Regions from separate parts of the Alteromonas sp. 38 genome, predicted to be linked through region 2. Evidence: predicted binding sites of a transcription regulator. Region 2 holds the regulator's gene; each other region holds the start of a gene.
What was found. The regulator LexA, encoded in region 2, represses DNA repair genes until DNA is damaged. The targets are predictions, from matches to a motif close to TACTGTATNNNNATACAGTA.
Positions count from the first base shown of each region.

Region 1: the regulator LexA is predicted to act here: its motif matches at 3,874-3,893, upstream of imuA (translesion DNA synthesis-associated protein ImuA).
Region 3: the regulator LexA is predicted to act here: its motif matches at 1,310-1,329, upstream of FLAVO9R_RS04580 (LexA family protein).

Region 1 is NZ_LR733300.1:8,656-14,767, reverse strand. It holds gene FLAVO9R_RS00070 (M28 family metallopeptidase) at 1-989, opposite strand, end outside; gene FLAVO9R_RS00065 (DUF1820 family protein) at 1,140-1,475, shown strand; gene FLAVO9R_RS00060 (DUF885 domain-containing protein) at 1,516-3,270, shown strand; gene FLAVO9R_RS00055 (hypothetical protein) at 3,270-3,785, shown strand; gene imuA (translesion DNA synthesis-associated protein ImuA) at 3,904-4,617, shown strand; gene FLAVO9R_RS00045 (Y-family DNA polymerase) at 4,620-6,020, shown strand; gene FLAVO9R_RS00040 (error-prone DNA polymerase) at 6,020-6,112, shown strand, end outside.
Region 2 is NZ_LR733300.1:4,587,271-4,593,382, reverse strand. It holds gene plsB (glycerol-3-phosphate 1-O-acyltransferase PlsB) at 1-1,232, opposite strand, end outside; gene FLAVO9R_RS19840 (GNAT family N-acetyltransferase) at 1,378-1,860, opposite strand; gene FLAVO9R_RS19835 (TonB-dependent receptor) at 2,143-4,257, shown strand; gene lexA (transcriptional repressor LexA) at 4,415-5,041, shown strand; gene coxB (cytochrome c oxidase subunit II) at 5,625-6,112, shown strand, end outside.
Region 3 is NZ_LR733300.1:1,077,052-1,083,163, reverse strand. It holds gene FLAVO9R_RS04585 (DUF3301 domain-containing protein) at 1-259, shown strand, start outside; gene FLAVO9R_RS04580 (LexA family protein) at 1,342-1,755, shown strand; gene FLAVO9R_RS04575 (Y-family DNA polymerase) at 1,755-3,011, shown strand; gene FLAVO9R_RS04570 (GFA family protein) at 3,070-3,498, opposite strand; gene FLAVO9R_RS04565 (GNAT family N-acetyltransferase) at 3,566-4,276, opposite strand; gene FLAVO9R_RS04560 (DUF3192 domain-containing protein) at 4,383-4,748, opposite strand; gene FLAVO9R_RS04555 (hypothetical protein) at 4,993-5,283, shown strand; gene syd (SecY-interacting protein) at 5,411-5,968, opposite strand; gene queF (NADPH-dependent 7-cyano-7-deazaguanine reductase QueF) at 6,068-6,112, shown strand, end outside.

The sequences.
Region 1 (6,112 bases), 4.6 Mb from region 2:
GTTTTCGCGAAACCAATGTGGTCAGAGTGCGCGGAAAAGACGACATATTCATCTTTAAGGGCGGGATCTGAACCTTCAAGCACGCCAACAACATTCGGGCTAGTCACTACTTCGTGAGTGCTCTTTTTACTTAAGCTTACTGTGCCAGGTAATGCAAAGCCGGTGGGGACTTTATCCGCCTCAAGATCGGCATAAATATCGTCAAGTTCCCGCTCAGCTCCTTCAAATAAGGTTTTTGCTGCAGCTTCACTTAAATAAGCACCGCCTTTAATTTGCGGGAAGGTATTGGCAGGTTGACCTTCGTCGTTTAACCAAGCCATACGCGGTGTATGAATATAGCTTAAGCGACTTTGATAAGGCCGTACTTTTTCGTTTTTAGGCGTGGTGATGGTGATCATGCCAATTGCACCATGCTCAGCGGCGTATTTTTGCTTTTGATACCCTGAGGCAAAATGAGCCCCTTCTTCCGAAGGAAAATCACTGGGTTTACCGGCTAGGGAAACCACAATTTTGCCTTCCACATCGATATTTTCATAATCGTTATGAGACAACTCGTCAGCCACTATGCCATAGCCAACAAACACAAGTTCGCCAGAAACATTAGCATCTACACTAAGTAAACTAGGACCCGCTAAATATTCTTTGGGATAAGCAAAATCAATTTTTTCGCCATTACGGTTAAGCGTAAATTCAGGGGACTCTTGCAATAGATTGGCTTTACGGAAGCTCACCTGCTGCATGTAACCTTCGGTGCCTGCTGGCTTTAAACCGTATTTTGCGAATTCTGTCGCAATATATAACGCGGCAATTTCATGCCCTCGAGAACCCGTATCACGACCTTCAAGTAAGTCATCGGCTAAGAAAAATAAGTGTGACTTTATACGCTGAGTATCAGGGTTAAAGCTATTTTCTGTCGTTTCATGGTTATGCGCAGTGGCAGCCAATGCCATCGCCGTCATCGCACTTCCAAGTAATAGTTTTTTTATCATTGTATTTCCACTATTTTTAAGGTCTTTACATAGTACCTTACCCTAACGATTCCGTAACGTTTAAGCCTAACGATTTTCGACCATTGCCCGTATTCATAGACCATTGTAATATTCACGCTCTTCAAAGCATCATGAAATTAACGACAACTTATGACAAAAACAGACCCTTTGTATCGCGTGCAGTTCGTCAGTAATGGGGAGCGCTACGATGTGTACGTCAAATCACTTTCTCAAAGTGGCTTATTTGGATTTGTAGAAATAGGTGAATTTGTGTGGGATACCCATACCGGCATAGTGGTAGATCCCAGCCATGAAAAGCTCAAATCAGAGTTCTCAGACGTTACCAGTACTTACATTCCTATGCATAACATCCTTAGAATTGATGCGGTCAGTAAAAAAGGTACGGCCAAAATTACTAAATTAGATAATAAGTCTGATAAAGTGATGCCTTTCCCTAGCCCAATTTATACACCTAACAAAGAGTAACCCGCCGAGATAATCCGGCTTAAGGTTACCGGAGGCTCTAATGTATCGTTATTTGTTACTTTTTACGCTGGCTATGAATAGCTTTTCTTCTATGGCGAATGCCAATGAGGATAAACCTTTTTATGCTCTGTTAGACGAAATTTGGCAGTATGAGCTAAGTGTTTCTCCGCTTCTCGCGTCGAGACAAGGTGATAGTTCGCAAAATAACAAGCTACCCGATATTTCACCAGAAGGGTTGGCAACGCAAGATCAACAATGGCAAGCGTATCGTAAAGCGTTAAAGGCGTATTCTAAGGAAAACCTATCTGATGAAGCGTTTATTTCCCTACTTATGCAGCAATATCGGCTAGAGAACTATATTAGCCAATATCACTTCCGCGCTTATCTTATCCCCATAAACTCCGAATACGGTTTTCATGGTGCCATGGCATCATTGCCAAATTTATCCACGTTTAAAACTGTGGAGGATTACCAAGCATATATATCTCGTTTGCATGCACTTAAACCCTACTTTGAACAGCAAATTGTCTATATGCGTCAAGGCCTAGAAGAAGGTTATACTCAACCTAAGGTTGTTTTAGAAGGCTTTGAAAACGCTGTAGCCGCCTATATTGTGGATGATGCAACTAAGAGCGGCTTCTACAAGCCATTTCTCCAGTTTTCCAAACACATTGATACTTCACAACAAGCAGCGTTGAAGCAACAAGGCCAAAAAGCTATCGCCACCAGCGTAATGCCAGCTTACCAAGCATTTTATGACTTTATGGTTGATGAGTATATTCCTGGCGCCCGAGCCGCCATTGCTGCTAACGAGTGGCCTGATGGCAAAGCTTATTACGCTAATCGCGCTAAGCATTACACTACAACAGATATAAGCCCCGAAGACATTCACACCCTTGGCTTAAAAGAAGTGAAGCGCATTCGCGCTGAAATGCAAAGCGTAGTAGATAGCCTTAATTTCGATGGCAGTATTGATGAATTCATTACCTTTTTGCGTGAAGACCCACAATTTTATGCCACCAGCGCAGAAGAGCTGCTTAAAGAAGCCTCTTTTATTGCAAAAAAAATGGATGCAAAATTACCTTCGCTATTTGAATACTTGCCTCGCACACCTTATGGTGTAGCGTCGGTTCCCGATAGTATCGCCCCTAAGTACACCACGGGTCGTTATATTCATCCAAGTCGTGACGATCAGCCTGGTTACTATTGGGTAAATACTTATGCACTAGATAAGCGCCCGCTTTATGCCCTTCCAGCACTTACATTGCACGAAGCTGTGCCTGGCCATCATTTACAAATATCTTTAGCTGCGGAATTAGAAAATTTACCCATGGTTCGTCGTAACACTTATATTTCGGCCTTTGGTGAAGGTTGGGGTTTGTATTCTGAATTCTTAGGAATTGAAGCGGGAATCTATGAAGACCCCTATGATAATTTCGGCCGCTTAAGCTATGAAATGTGGCGCGCGTGTCGTCTTGTAGTAGATACCGGCATGCACACCATGGGATGGAGCCGAGATAGAGCCATTGATTTTATGATGTCCAATACGGCTTTGTCAGAGCACAATGTGAATACTGAGATTGACCGATATATATCATGGCCTGCTCAAGCCCTATCCTATAAAATTGGTGAAATTAAGATAAAAGCGCTGCGTGAAAGAGCTGAGGTTGCACTAGGCCAGCATTTCAACGTACGTAAATTTCACCGAGCAGTATTGGAAAATGGCTCTGTACCTTTATTCATATTAGAGCAAAAAATTAATCAATTCATAGAAGAACAAAAGGCGGCAATGTAATGATATTTGCATTTGGGATCATAGGGCTGCTTGTCCTGTTTTTGATTTATCTAGCGCTTCGTGTGCAAACACTACAACGAGAACTTACGCTTACACGCTCATCAGCAAAACAAAATGGCAATAAAGTTAATCATGCCTATAGAAACTTAGTGCTAGTGACAGATGCGTTAGAAAAAGCGTATGCAGCTCGCATTGAAAGTGCTTACAAAAGTCGCTTGATAAGTCAGCAACAACATACTGCTCTTATGCCGCTTATGCATAACTTCTCAAGTATCGTAATGGCTTGCTGTGAAAAAGGCGCTACGCTAGAAGAAGCATTAGACTCTGCATTAAGCAGCACCGATGTATCGCAAAGCGATGTACGAGACGTGATTAAAGAAATGCCTGGCCCCATTCGTATGGCATGGTCTAAAAATAGCGCTGATGGCTTTATCGCGGCCTGCCAATTAATTACTAGTTCGGTTGGCGGTAACACTAAAAAAAGCCCTGCCAGTAGCGATTCCAGCACAGCATAAAAATTTGAGTAACTTTTTCAGATAGTTAGATGTCTTCTCAGATTTAACTATTCGCCTCATCTTGAAAAGACAAGCCTCTACACTATAATACTGTACATACATACAGCATTATAGTGTTATGAATATTCCTACATCACCCATTAATGAAACTCGTTCTAAAGCGGCGCTTTTTGATAAGCACCCTCATATATGGCGAGCCCGAGAGAAGCCTGTAAGCGAAAACAAATTTTTGCTGGGTGCTCGTGTTTTAGATGAAGCCCTGCACGGTGGTATCGCTACTTCCGGAGTAGTAAGAATTGCGTCATTAACCGGTATTGGGGAAATCACACTTTTTAAACAGGTTTTGACTACGCATCGGGCGCACAAACTGCGTGTATTTATAAAACCTCCAGCTCAGCTCCAAGCGCCTTGGTTAAGCAACTTAGGCGTAGACCTAGAACAAGTCATCGTTGTGCTTCCAAAAACAGACCAAGAAGCCTTGTGGGCAGCAGAGCAATGCTTAAAAAGTGCTGCTTGTCACTGTGTATTGCTTTGGAATAATACCATGGAAGCAAAAGCAGCTCGGCGTTTGCAAGTGGCTGCATCGCATAACGATACACTTTGCTTACTGTTTACCTCCCCTCATCACCAAGGGGCTTCTTTTCCTATTACTCTCGACTTAACTCTGCATATTCGTGATGCGAAATTGGTTGTTAACATCATTAAACAACGTCATGGATGGCCCGTTTCCGATATAGTCATCCCTCATTCATGGACCCCTAACAACCACGCTATTCAAGCAGCCATGCAAAATAATAAGAAAACCGAGCCAGCATTACACTCGGTGATTTAATCATGCTATGGGCTTATTTTTACTGTTATCAGTTAACCCTTGATGCCTATAAAAAAGATGGTGGCTTTACCGACTGTGAAACTCCCGCTGTGGTTTATCACGAACAAGGCAATCAAGTAGTACAAGCTAATTCGCAGGCTATTAAAGAAGGTGTTGAATGCGGCCAAGGGCTTGCACAAGCCGCTGCGCTCTGCCCTCACGTACACATTCTAGCGTTTAATCGTGAAGCCGAGAAAGAGACGCTTCTATATCTTGCACATCGGATATACCCACTCGCATCAGATATTGTAATTGACTCTCACAACGCCATTGCTATTCGATTAGACAATTTACTGCAGTATTACGGTGGCCTTGACGCTTTATGGCATGTACTTATAAACGAACTACATTCTGCGGGTATTCATTTTTACTTCTCGACAGCATGGGGGGTGGAGGCAGCTCGTCTTCTCGCTCACAATAAAACAAACAGTTATACCGATAATAAAGAAAGCATAACATTGCTATTGTCACGGTGTAAGCTAGAGCAAACCTCGCTTGATTCAAAAACCATTGCCACACTTGCCAAGGTAGGAGTTAGGCAGGTAGGTCAACTACTTAAGCTTCCTATTCATGAACTTGGACAGCGCTTCTCAAACGATACGATTCGCTATTTAACCGCCCTGCGGGGGGAAACCTTTCCCAAATACGTTTTATTCAGGCCTTCGATAAGTTTTCAGCAAACGAAAACGCTATCGTTTGAAGTGGAAAACACTCAACACTTATTACCGAGTATTAAAACCCTGCTAGTTACGTTAGAGCACTACTTACGCGCACGAAATTTACTCACCTCATCTATTCTTTTTCAGGTGCACTTTAGAGAAGAAGAGCCCTTATCAATAGAGGTTAATGGGGCTATGCCTTTTGCAACACAAAAGGACTGGTTGGCGCTGGTTGAACTTAAAGTTGAGACTCTTCTGCTGCCAGAACCCGCCGTTGCTATATCCCTAACCTGCCAGCAATTCGAGCCCATTGAAAATGATGGAAACGATTTATTTTCCCATCGATTTACCACCGTGGCACAAAAGCAACTTATTGGAAAATTAAAAGCCAAATTAGGCGATGACAGTACGCTTCATCCTAAGGCGGGAAACAGCCATGCGTTTGAAGGCATGACAGTAAATCAAGTAGAGGAAACTACACCTGCTTATACCGCTGATATGGCTCCTGCGTTCTTGTTTCTACACCCTAAGCCCTTAAACCTAGCGACACGTATTTGCTTTGGCCCTATACGACTTCAGACACAGTGGTGGAGTGGTACTGCCAGCAAAAAAGATTATTTTATAGCCGAAACTAGTCACGGTGTGCGCTTGTTAGTCTTTAAAGATGCTAAAGCCTGTTGGTGGACACAAGGCGTATACAGCTAATGTATAGCGAGCTTTTTTGTCAAAGCCACTACAGCTTTTTAACAGGAGCATCTTCTCCTGCACAGTTAGTGACTACCGCCTCTTTTCTTGGA
Region 2 (6,112 bases):
GCCTGAATGGTCATGGCTAGCATGCCTGTTTTGGGCGGAATAAGACGGCCAGTGCGACTTCTGCCACCTTCAGGGTAATACTTAACTGAATAGCCCTTATTGAAAAGTAACTCTAAGTATTCACGGAATACAGCGGTGTACAACTTATTACCGGCGAAGCTACGGCGTAAGAAAAAGGCACCACCACGGCGGAAAATTTTCCCAACCGGCCAGAAGTTTAGGTTAATACCAGCAGCAATGTGAGGGGTTACCATGCCTTCATGATAAATCACGTAGGTCAGCAAAAGGTAATCCATGTGGCTGCGGTGACAAGGCACGTAAACAATCTCATGGCCGTTTGCGGCTAATTCTCGAATACGTTCAGAGTGTCCAACACTAATACCATTGTAAATTTTGTTCCAAATGCGAGTAAGCAGTCGGTCGCCAAAACGTATAAGTCCTTCGCGGTAATCGGCGGCTATTTCGGTAACGTAAGATTGCGCTCTATCTTTAGACGCTTCATGAGTGATTTTTTTACTGCGTGATTCTTCAGCCATAGCACGGCGCACGGCATCAGAGCCTAGTACACTGTTGTTCAACTCTTGGCGCTCTAACAATGTAGGGCCGGTCATACTTTGGCGTTTACGCTGAAAGTGAGTGCTTGCTACACGTACTAGCTTGTGTGCAATGCTTTTATCACTGCCATGTTGATTTGACATGGCGCGAGCTGATACGGCTTTTGAGTAATTGATAAAATTGTCGCGGCCTAAAAATATCACGATAAAGAGTTTTCTTAGCCAACTTGGCGCTGCATTGTCGGCAATAAGGTCGGCTAATCCTGGTGTGCCTCTGCCAGGCGCTCGGCCCCAGGTGACAAACACCGGAACCACTTGGAGATCTAACTGGTGATGATCTCTATGCAGATGAAATAAGTCAGTAAATACATCTTCAATTCCCGTATCGTCTGCTTGTGAACGAAAGATCGGCTGGGTTTTACGCAAAAATAACGTAGAAGGGTATTCTCTGCCCGCTAACGTAAGCGTATCTGTTGGGCTCGGTAGGCCTAGTGCTTCTGTTGACATTCTAAGCGCTAATTGATCGGTTACCGAGTTTGCTGGAAGCAAGTAAACGATGGGCTTCGATTTATCAATGCCAAGCTCAGTTTCTACGTTTACGGGAATGCTGTGGGCTTTAACCAGCAACTTAACAGGATAATGAAATAGCGACAAAAGGGCTTTTCGCATCCACGACATGAATTCTGTAATCCTATGAAATTAAAACGGGGGAAGTGTACCACATCTCGTGCAATGTCTTGCAGAGGCCATGGGGCTGTTTGAAAGAGTCATTAGTATAAATTGTTGCCATAGCAAATCGATTGAGCGTGTTTTTACTCATACATCAGTTGGTAACTGCACCTTTGTAATGCATCGCTACGTCGCAGCGTTCATAGGCACAGCCGAACTTTTGCATGATTTCTTCACAATGAACAAAGCCATTTTTCTCATAAAGATGAATGGCGGCCTCGCACTTCTTATTCGTCAAAAGAAATAATGTATTAAAAGCAATGGTAGGGGCGTTATTCAACACATGTTGTAACAAGCCTTCCCCTACTTTTAATCCTCTTGCTTCACTGACCACACCCATCTTAGTAAGTTCGAATACCCCTTCTCCTTTTTTCATTAATGCGCATGTACCTACAATGCCAAAGTCCGGGTGTTCAGCAAACCAAATGTATCCACCCTTATCGATAATATTGCGCTGTGGGTAGCCAATAACAGCCTCATCAATGCTCTCTAAATGAAACATTTTGGTTATCCACTCTCTATTTATGCGGTCGAAATGGGGGGCTAACTCGGGGGTATAGTCGAGGTAATGCAACATGATGGAATTCAATACTCTGGTTAAGCATAGTTAGAAGAAGGTTTACTTTATGCTTTAATGGCAAACTTGTCATCTTGACGTAAATACCATTAAGGGTACTGATTCCATTCGTGAGGATTGTTTCAATAGACTGTCTCGTCAAGCTGACGCATTCATTTATAACAAAAGTTTAATTTTTATTAATACACCTTTTAATTGCCAATAAATCTGACTAGAATCCGCTCTAAATAAGAATATCTATCATTTTCAATACTGTTTGAATTATCACTTGAGGAGACTTGCTTGAAACTTGGTAAAGCAACTATTTCTACTGCTGTTCTTTTAGCTCTTTATGGCACATCTGCATTCGCACAAGACGATATGGCTGAGTCAGATGAAAGCGTTGAACGTATTACCGTACGCGGCGCATTCTTTGGTCAACAAGTCGCCACAGCGGTTAAAACCCCTACATTATTGGTTAACGTGCCCCAGTCAGTATCTGTTGTAAGCGCAGAACAAATTTCAGAGCAAGCATTGTTTAGTATTGCCGATGTTATGCAATACACCCCAGGTGTGAGCATTGGCCTAGGTGAAGACCATCGCGATCAGGTGACTATTCGTGGTCAGAACACCACCGCCGACTTTTTTGTTGATGGTCTTCGTGACGACGTTCAGTACTTTCGCCCATTGTATAACCTAGAGCGTGTAGAAATATTACGAGGCGCGAACGCCTTACTATTCGGCCGTGGTGGAGGCGGTGGCGTAGTTAACCGTGTGACTAAAGTGGCCAGTAGCGCAGAAGATTTCACCACACTGTCAGCAGGTATTGATACCTTTGGCGCTGGTTCTATTAGTGTTGATACCAATAAAGCCATAGATGCTAATAATGCTTTTCGTTTTAACGGTGTGTTTGACAGTATTGATAATCATCGTGATTTTAAAGATGGTGAACGTTACGCCATTAACCCAACTTATACATGGATGGCTAACGACGACACCACGGTGGTTGCATCTTACGAATACGTAAATGATGATCGTTTAGTCGATAGAGGTATACCCTCATTAGATGGTGCACCGCTTGAAGGCTTTGACGACACCTACTTTGGTGATCCAGACTTCAACAATACTACCCTTGAAGCGCATATTGCCCGTGTTCGTGTTGATCATGCACTATCGCAAAATTGGAACTTGAACGGTACCGTTCAGTTTGCTGATTATGATAAAGCTTACCAAAACTTGTACCCCGTTAACTTTGACGCTGATGCAGGCACGGTTACGTTAGATGGGTATCGTGATACCACCACTCGTGAAAATGCGCTGGTTCAATTAAACCTTATTGGGCAGTTTGCAACAGGTGATATTAACCATACCTTACTAACAGGAATGGAGTACGGCAGCCAAGATACAGAAAATGCTCGTCGTGATGCGTTTTTTGCAGACAGTCAAGACGACCAAGTATCCTTCGTGTTTAGCGACCCCCTGGTTATTCCGTCAATGACGCTGACAGATCCGGTAAGAAATCGTGCATCAGACGTCACCTTTACCTCAGCCTTCGTGCAAGATGAAATTAAGCTTAACGAGCATTGGATTGTGGTGGCCGGTCTTCGCTACGATAATTTTGATATCGATGTGGTAGACACTATTGAAGTGGCTAACGGTGCTGACGATGGTAACAGCGGTTTCCTATCTAGTTCTGATTCACAAGTGTCACCCCGTGCAGGCCTAATTTACAAGCCAGCGGAATCTGTTTCGATTTATGCCAGTTACAGCAAATCGTTTTTACCTCGTTCAGGTGACCAATTCCTTTCTCTGTCGCTTACAAGCCAAGCGCTGGAAGCTGAAGAATTTGAAAATAAAGAAATTGGCGTAAAGTGGAATTTCTCTGACTCACTTAGCGTAACAGCAGCGGCATTTGAAGTTGAACGTGAAAATGGCACAGCGCAAGATCCTAACAATCCAGAAGCGTCTATTTTAACCGGCACCGAAACCAAAGGTTTTGAAGTGCAGGTGGTGGGCAAGCTTTCAGAGCGTTGGGTAATAAATGCTGGGTATAGCAACCTTGATGGCGAAGAAATGGGCCGCATTGTAGATGGCGCATTGGCGAACCGTGATTTAGCACAGCTACCAGAACACATGCTGACGTTATGGAACCAATATGAAGTAAACGATAAATGGCGTGTTGCATTAGGCGTGATTTATCAATCTGAGCAGTACGCGTCTTTAAACAATACCGTCGAACTACCTGATTTTGTTCGCGTAGACGCTGCAGTGTATTACGATTACAGCGAAGACATTAAAATTCAGCTAAATGTGGAAAACGTATTCGACGAAGACTATTTCCCATCAGCACATAACGACAACAATATTGCCACCGGCGAGCCGCTTAATGCGCGCGTGAGTTTGCAATATAAATTTTAGTCACGCTGAATAGTAGTGATAGATAAAGCGGCCTTTAATGGTCGCTTTTTTGTTGTGATTTGGCCGGAGTAAAAAACATGCTTTGCAACGCTTAGTGCTTGTCATTTCCTTTTAGGTGTATATACTTACAGGAACTGTATAGACAGACAGGTCTTTTATGCGCCCACTCACAGCAAGACAAACAGAAGTTCTCGAGCTTATAAAAACAACGATGCTCGAAACTGGCATGCCGCCTACCCGTGCAGAAATTGCCCGTCATTTAGGTTTTCGTTCTGCGAATGCCGCTGAAGAACATTTAAAAGCGTTGGCCCGTAAAGGCGTCATCGAAATCCTTCCAGGCACTTCTCGTGGTATTAAACTTAATATTCCTCTTGAAGATGAAGCCCCTGAAGAAGAAGGCCTTCCTCTTATTGGCCGAGTGGCTGCGGGCGAGCCTATTCTAGCGCAAGAGCATATAGAGTCTCATTATAAGGTCGACCCTGCCCTGTTTCAGCCTCACGCCGACTTCTTACTTCGTGTAAGCGGTATGAGTATGAAAGACATTGGTATACTTGATGGTGACTTGTTAGCCGTGCACCGCACGACGGATGTCCATAATGGGCAGGTGGTAGTAGCACGTGTCGATGAGGACGTTACTGTTAAACGCCTTGAAAAGCGTGGCCGCGAAGTATTGCTTCATGCCGAAAATGACGAGTTTTCACCGATTAAAGTCGACTTAGCGTCAGAGCCTTTTTCCATTGAAGGGATTGCCGTTGGTGTTATTCGAAATGCTGATTGGATGTAACCTTTTAGCTATTTAGTAAAGAAAGCGGCTTATAGGCCGCTTTTTTGTATGTTTACCATACCTTGCTTACACAATAATCGTATTTAAGTCTAAGAAATCCCTCAAAAGCCACCAGATACCGCTCCCGCATATTTTCTCCTATTTATGTCACCTTTTTTAGTGCTAACTAGCGCTATTTTAGTCATCTGTTTTGTTTGAAAAACAATCATAAGTGCGTAACTACCTTTTGATTATAAGAAACTTATTGCCAACTTCTATTCGCCCATCTCGTTCAAAATGAGCGTTTCAAACGGGCTCGCTAAATACCCGTGTAACGTCCATGCGCTGTGACGTCATTCACTTCTCTGTCATACCGCGTTGATTAAAAATTAAACGCTGCAATTGTTTTTTCTTAGAAAAGACTAGACTTGTGCGTTTTATTGAGCAATTCTTATACTGTATTTAACAAAATAATAACAATAGCTGTAACTTTGTTTTACAACTAAAGCTAGGCAGTTAAGTTAAAAGTTGGATTTCGAGTATCAGTTGCCAGAAGCGCAGCGCATCTAATGCGTTAATGCTTCTGTTATAACGGAGGTGTTGAGTGAAACGAGTAACGACACAAGCGGCGACACAAGCGACAAAGTGGCTTTACGGGCTTCCACTTTTGCTTACCTCGCCACTACTGTTTGCTGATGCAGCAACGGGCGAAGGCTCTTCCATAAATTTGCGCCGAGGCGCAACAGACATAAGTGGTCAAGTATACGACCTCCATATGTTGATGTTCTTTATCTGTATCGCAATCGCTGTTGCGGTTTTTGGGGTTATGTTTGCCTCAATGTACTTGCACCGTAAATCCAGAGGCGCTAAGCCCGCTCACTTCCATGAAAATGTAAAAGTGGAAATTGCATGGACAGTAGTGCCATTCATCATTCTTATTCTTATGGCTATTCCTGCTGCTAAAACCCTTATTGCGATGGAAGATACCAGTGAACCTGATCTTACCGTTGTCGTTACTGGATCTCAGTGGAAGTGGCATTACCGGTATATGGACAGAGACGTTGAGTTTTATTCGTTAATGGCGACGCAACG
Region 3 (6,112 bases), 3.5 Mb from region 2:
CTTTCAGTTTTGGCGCATACGAAGTATTTCCGAATTTACCGATAGTTACTTGCGCCAGTATTGCAAAAATAATCAACTGCAACTGCTCAGCATTGCCAGAGCCAAAACCCGCATTACTTTCAACTACAGTAAGCCTGATTGGCATAACATTTTTGTGTTTGAATTTTCAGGAAATGGTGAAGACAGATACAGCGGAGAAGTAGAATTGGTGGGTAAACATATTATTAGAACGACCTTACCACCTCACAGGGTAAATTAGCTTTATCGGGCTTGTTAGCTCGCTATGAAAATAGATATAAACAAGATGACTGTGCCGAACAGGAATAGGTGCTAACAAAATTAACGTTTTTAGTGGTAACGCTAAAAATTAAGCAAAAAAAGGGGTAGCCTCTCTGCTACCCCTTTTCCTGGAATTTTGAGTTTCCCTCTCTGCGTTCCTTTGCGACTAAAATCTTCCCGATTAAAATCCATATACGCCCCTTTCCATCTTCTCTCGCGTGTTCCCGTGCGAGTTACCCATCCTTGCGTAAATCCCTTTCCATTTATCCTTAACATCCCACCTATCCTACACGTGGGGGCCTCATCCTAAGGCTGTTCCTTGCCAGCATAAGCTGGTGTTCCTATCCTTTCATCCTTTCTGCATTACACATCCTGTGTAACTTGCTCAATCCCTAAGCGGTCCGTTCGTTCCTGAGCTGCCTTGCTCTTACGCCTCCTGCGTAAACTATCCTTGCTTAAGCCTTCCAAGCTTTCCTTTACGATACATCCTGTATCTTTCCTTTTTATGACGATCCTTCGCCAAATCCTTTCTACTTCCTGCTGCGATTCCTTATCGCCTGCGCTTTCCTTGCCTGTCCCTGTGGTAATTCCATTTCAGCACATCCGGTGCGCTTATCATCCCTGTAATGCTTCCTGCTTTTCCATCTCCCCTCACTCCTGTTAAGGGATTCTCTTCCTTAAGTTGTCCAAGGTTGTCCTTAAAATCATCCTGACTCATCGTGTTTCCCTGTGACGCCATTAATAATATCCCTACCAAGAATTCCTGCTAGGTAGAATTACAATAAATTAAGGAGAAAATAAGGCGCTAAAATGATCTAAAAATGAAAAAACCATATAAATCAATAGCATTAGACTTTAGTCTAGATTTAGACCACGATAAAAAACCCACATTTCCTACACTTTTGTAAGAAATATCGTACAAAGCCAGTCGCCATTATGACCAATTGCGAATTTAGGCGACAGTTACAAGCACCATTAAGACGAGTATTTTCTGTACTTTGATTGCTTGGCGAATGAGAATCCACTAAAATACTGTATAAATAAACAGTATTTTAGAAGTGTATGCTTAAATTTATCCCTATCACAGCACAAGCGGGCATCGTAGGCTTTGAATCGCCTGCCGCAGAATATACAGAACTAGGCTTGAGCCTAGACTCTCTCCTTATCGATAAACCTGCTGCTACCTTCATTGGCTACGCGCAAGGCAAGTCGATGATGGACGATGGCATTCACGACGGCGACCTGCTGATTGTCTCAAGAGCTGAAGATATTTCAGACATGTGCATTATTGTGGCGACCTTAAACGGCGAGTTCGTCTGTAAGCGTGTAGACAAACGCCACGGCTGTTTGCGTTCTTCATCACCATTGTACAAACCTTACTTTTTAAAAGAAGGCGATGAATTTTCAATAGAAGGGGTGGTAACGCGCTCCATTAGACTTCACAAAACACTACACCGCCGCCTAGGAGGCGAATAGTGTTTGCGCTGGTAGATGTCACCTCCATGTATGCATCGGTCGAGAAAATCTACAATCCTCACCTGCGAAACAAACCCGTTATGGTTTTGAGCAATAATGATGGCTGTGTGGTCGCGGCCTGCCCTATTGCCAAAAGATTAGGGTTTAAAAAGTTCGTACCCTATTTTCAGGTGAAAGAGGAAGCAAAAAAAGCAGGGGTTGTTGTGTGCTCGTCTAACTATGAGCTGTATGCCGATGTGTCTTCGAAAATGTTTTCTGTCATGTCTCAATTCTGTGATGAATTGCACGAATACAGTATTGATGAAGCTTTCATGCGCTTTTCGCCACGCCTACATGATAGCGAATGGCTGGCCCTAGGATATGAAATAAGAAAAACCATTTGGCGGGAGGTAAAGCTTCCCGTGGGTGTTGGATTTGGTCCCACTCCAACCCTTGCCAAAGCGGCAAATCACGCAGCAAAAAAGCTAGACGGCTTTCGAGGCTCAGCGGTTATTAATACGCCACAGGAAAAGCAGGCACTATTATCCCGCATGGCAGTAGCAGATGTATGGGGTATTGGTGGGCGCTTGGAAAAACGATTGATGGCCATGGGCATTATTAATGCTTATGCGCTTTCACAACAATCCCCCACTAAAATGCGTAAGTATTTTTCTATCGTGCTAGAAAATACAGTGAGAGAACTTCAGGGTGAACTAAGAATGACGTGGGATGAGATAAGGCCCGCTAAAAAAGAGATTTACAGTACCCGTAGTTTTGGAAATAGAGTTACTAAGCAAGATGAATTGAGAGCGGCGCTAGCGACCCATGCTGAAATAGCCACCAAAAAACTACGCGCTCAACATTCTCTCGCTCATAGCGCCACCTTCTTTGCGGCAAATTCGCCTCATGATGATGGCAGATATGTAAAGCGGTCGGCGCTTTCCAGCTTTGCTGTGCCTACCAATGATACTCGACACGTTATTCACGCAGCGTCTGATACGCTAAATAAACTCTTTGTTCCAGGCGTGCGTTATTACAAAGTGGGGGTGGGTCTGTTGGACATTTGCGACGAGAAACATCGCCAAGGCGATTTGTTTACGCCCAGTACGGACAACTCGGCATTAATGGCAGTTCTTGACAATACGAACGCTAGGTATGGCAAAAACACGATGCATTTTGGCGCTAGGGGCTTTCAACAAAGCTTTGCCATGAAAAGAGACTTTTTGACGAAAAGAGCCACTACCCGATGGGAAGAGATCCCAAGAATTAAATGTTGAGACGTGGGATAGCTTCTGTTCCGTGTTTCTACAGTTGCTTGCTTTGCCTGCTGATAACTTAAGACTTTTGAGCAAAATACGCCATGATTTCAGCCTTGGTCATTTTTTTTGTTTTATTAGAAAAGCAATAGTAGTCTGGGCGTTGATCGCTGAAGTACTGCATATCCATTTCTAACCCATCTAGTGCTTGAAATATACCAACAGGAATATTGTACTCGCCGGTCTCATTGAGCCTATAAAACAGATGGGAACCACAGTTGCCACAAAAACCGCGAGAAGCCCAATCTGACGACCGGTGAATGCTTACGTTATTACCAGTAGAGGTTGTGTCTTCGAATTTAACCTGCGTACCGCATTGTAATGCGAACAGCGCCGAACCGCCCCACTGTCTGCAAGAATCACAATGGCAAACAGTGAATTTAGGATTAATATTCTCCGCCATTACGGTAATAGCCCCGCACAGGCAACTTCCTTGCGCACTTATCATTTACATACCACCTTATTTATTAAACGACGTAAAGTCCTCACCCAGTTTACGCATTTTTTATGACAATTTATGCAGGCTTTCGCCTAAACATTACATCGCCTTTTACGTGAGATAGGCTTAGCTCTCCCACCACATCATAGTTATCGTCGTTAAAAAAGGGCTTATGTTTAGCTACTGTAACAAACACTGCTACCCCTTCACTTTTAGCATCTTCTTCCACTACGCTGTCAATAGCACCTAATAGTGTATGTCCTAGTCCATGGTGTTGATAATCTGGGTGAACGGCAATGAAACTTAGCATATGAAAGTTAACTGCGGGGACCAATGCTCGCACTTTTTCTTCTTTTTCTAACATTTGCTTGGTGCCAAAAAGACCAGCGGTAAGTAGCATACGTAAACGCCAATGCCAATAACGGCCAGAACCAAAAGCAGCGTCTGGCGCAGTGAGGCATGCAACCGCGAGTAATCGCTCGCCATCGAACAACCCTACTATAGGCTGCTCTGCCACCCAAAAAGCGTTCAATTCTTCTCTGATAGCAGAGCGCAACCGACTCTCATAACCTTCTTTTTCGGCTTGAAATATGTCGCTAAAAAGTGGGTCGTCTACGTACGCATTAAATAAAATTGATGCAGCAACTTTCAAATCATCAACACCAAGGTAAATTGCTTTGATAGCCTTAAGAGATGGTACTAGTGACTCCACTACTTCATCTACTATGGCTTCGTTAGCCCCTTGTGCATTCGTCACTTGGCCTTCGGTTAGCGTATCGTTTGTCATGGGGCTACCCTCATTAATCTTCGGATTTATAGCCACAGAAAGCAAAAAGTGACCAATTTATGGTCACTTTACGGTAAAAACACTGAAATGTTAAATTAATGTTACCTTAATTTATTAGGTGATATGCGCTATCACCCCAGCCCACAAGGCCGCTATCTTTAAATACAATCGGGGTACATTCATCTTTTGTTGTTATACCATCACCCATGGTTCTTTGAGTACGGTAAAACAAAACACGATAGGTACCGTCTTGCTTTTCATAAAGCTCGTTGAAATCAGCTACACCCATTTTTCTTAATACGCTTTCATAGCTCATTCCTGTTTCAAGGTTCGAGATATGCTTGCGGTTATTGTACTCTCGATCTTCTACATCAGTACCGTAATGGCTATCACTTCCCCCACCTACAGATACCACGCAACCGGTAAGTAAAAATGATGATGCTAATGCGAGTGGTAAAATAATTGATTTCATGTGATTTCCTCTGATTTTTATCGTTTATAGTCTTTTATAGGCAAGAGTGTAATCAAGAATGAGACCAACTATTCAAGCAATTGATTTAAAAGTACTTATTTAAAATTAACGGTTATTAATTTTATAAAATGTGGTTTATTAAATTAATAAGTGGTCAGTTTGACACAAATTATTGGTTAAAAACCCTAGCGAAATCAGGCTGAAGTGGATAAGCTGAACGTCTTGTAATTTATTGGTCAATGAAATGTCACTGCAAAATAATAATAATCTGCAGAAATTAATGATTGTATGTCAGCAAATGGTGCAAAAAGGAACATCGCCTTCTGTTGCGCTGCTTAGAGCAAAAGCGCCTTTCAAAGCATCGGTAACAGAGGCTATTGAAGCTATTAAACAATTTAATGCTGCGAATGGCGCAAGTGACCCCGCATCTAACGGGAAGGAAGTGGAAACAATTGCATCGCTTTCAAAACGCGTTGCGGTACTTGAGCAGCAAATGACCGCGTTACAAAAACAGCTAGAAGCATCTATTGAGTAACCAATATAGCCACGTAATAGAGAATATGAAGTTACTTACCTTCAGCGCCTTCTCGTTGTCCACACCTTATATTGTCGTTTTTTTCAATGCACCAATACGCAAAGTTTAAGGCGAATTTCGTAAAGGATTACTCAGGCCGTAAGGTGGCAATAAATGCAGGAAGGTTTGGCGAAATGACTTTTTTAGGTGGCCTTCCAACTTGTTCTAACATCACTTCTCCAGTGCTATTTAACACACTTAGCACAAAATCATCTTCATCGGTTAATGCAAAAAAGAGTGTGGGCTCTTGTTTCAGTCTTGTTTTCATTAACAGGTGCCCAATTAAGTTTTGTTGAAGCCGCTCAAAGTCTTCTTCATTCCAAACTTGCAATAACTCACAAAGCCCATGCTCAGCAACTACCGGTAAATTATTACTGAAAAATTGAGTAAAGAACTGACAAAAATCAGCGTTAAGCGTAATGTCCAATGCCTCTTCAACATTCTTAAAACTTAGCGCGGAATGCTGACTGTCGCTCTGGCACTTGGGCTCCCACGGTACCAATTCTCCTTCATCTCCCTGCTTTAAATAGCAAGGTGAGGGCCATTGACTATCATAAGGTATAGTCAACAGACTACCACTGCGCTCGTAGTGGGAAGTGAAAGCACCGATAAGTTGGGTTAATTCATTACTAATTGTTAAGGCCATTATGGGGTTACACCAATATTTTTGAGGTACACTATAGGTATAAGGTGCCAAGTTCAAGTAAGACGGCACATCTAAAACGGTTAGAATATATAGGTAAATATGACTTCGAAGGTAAACGATAAAATTTCTATTTCTGCGCCCAAC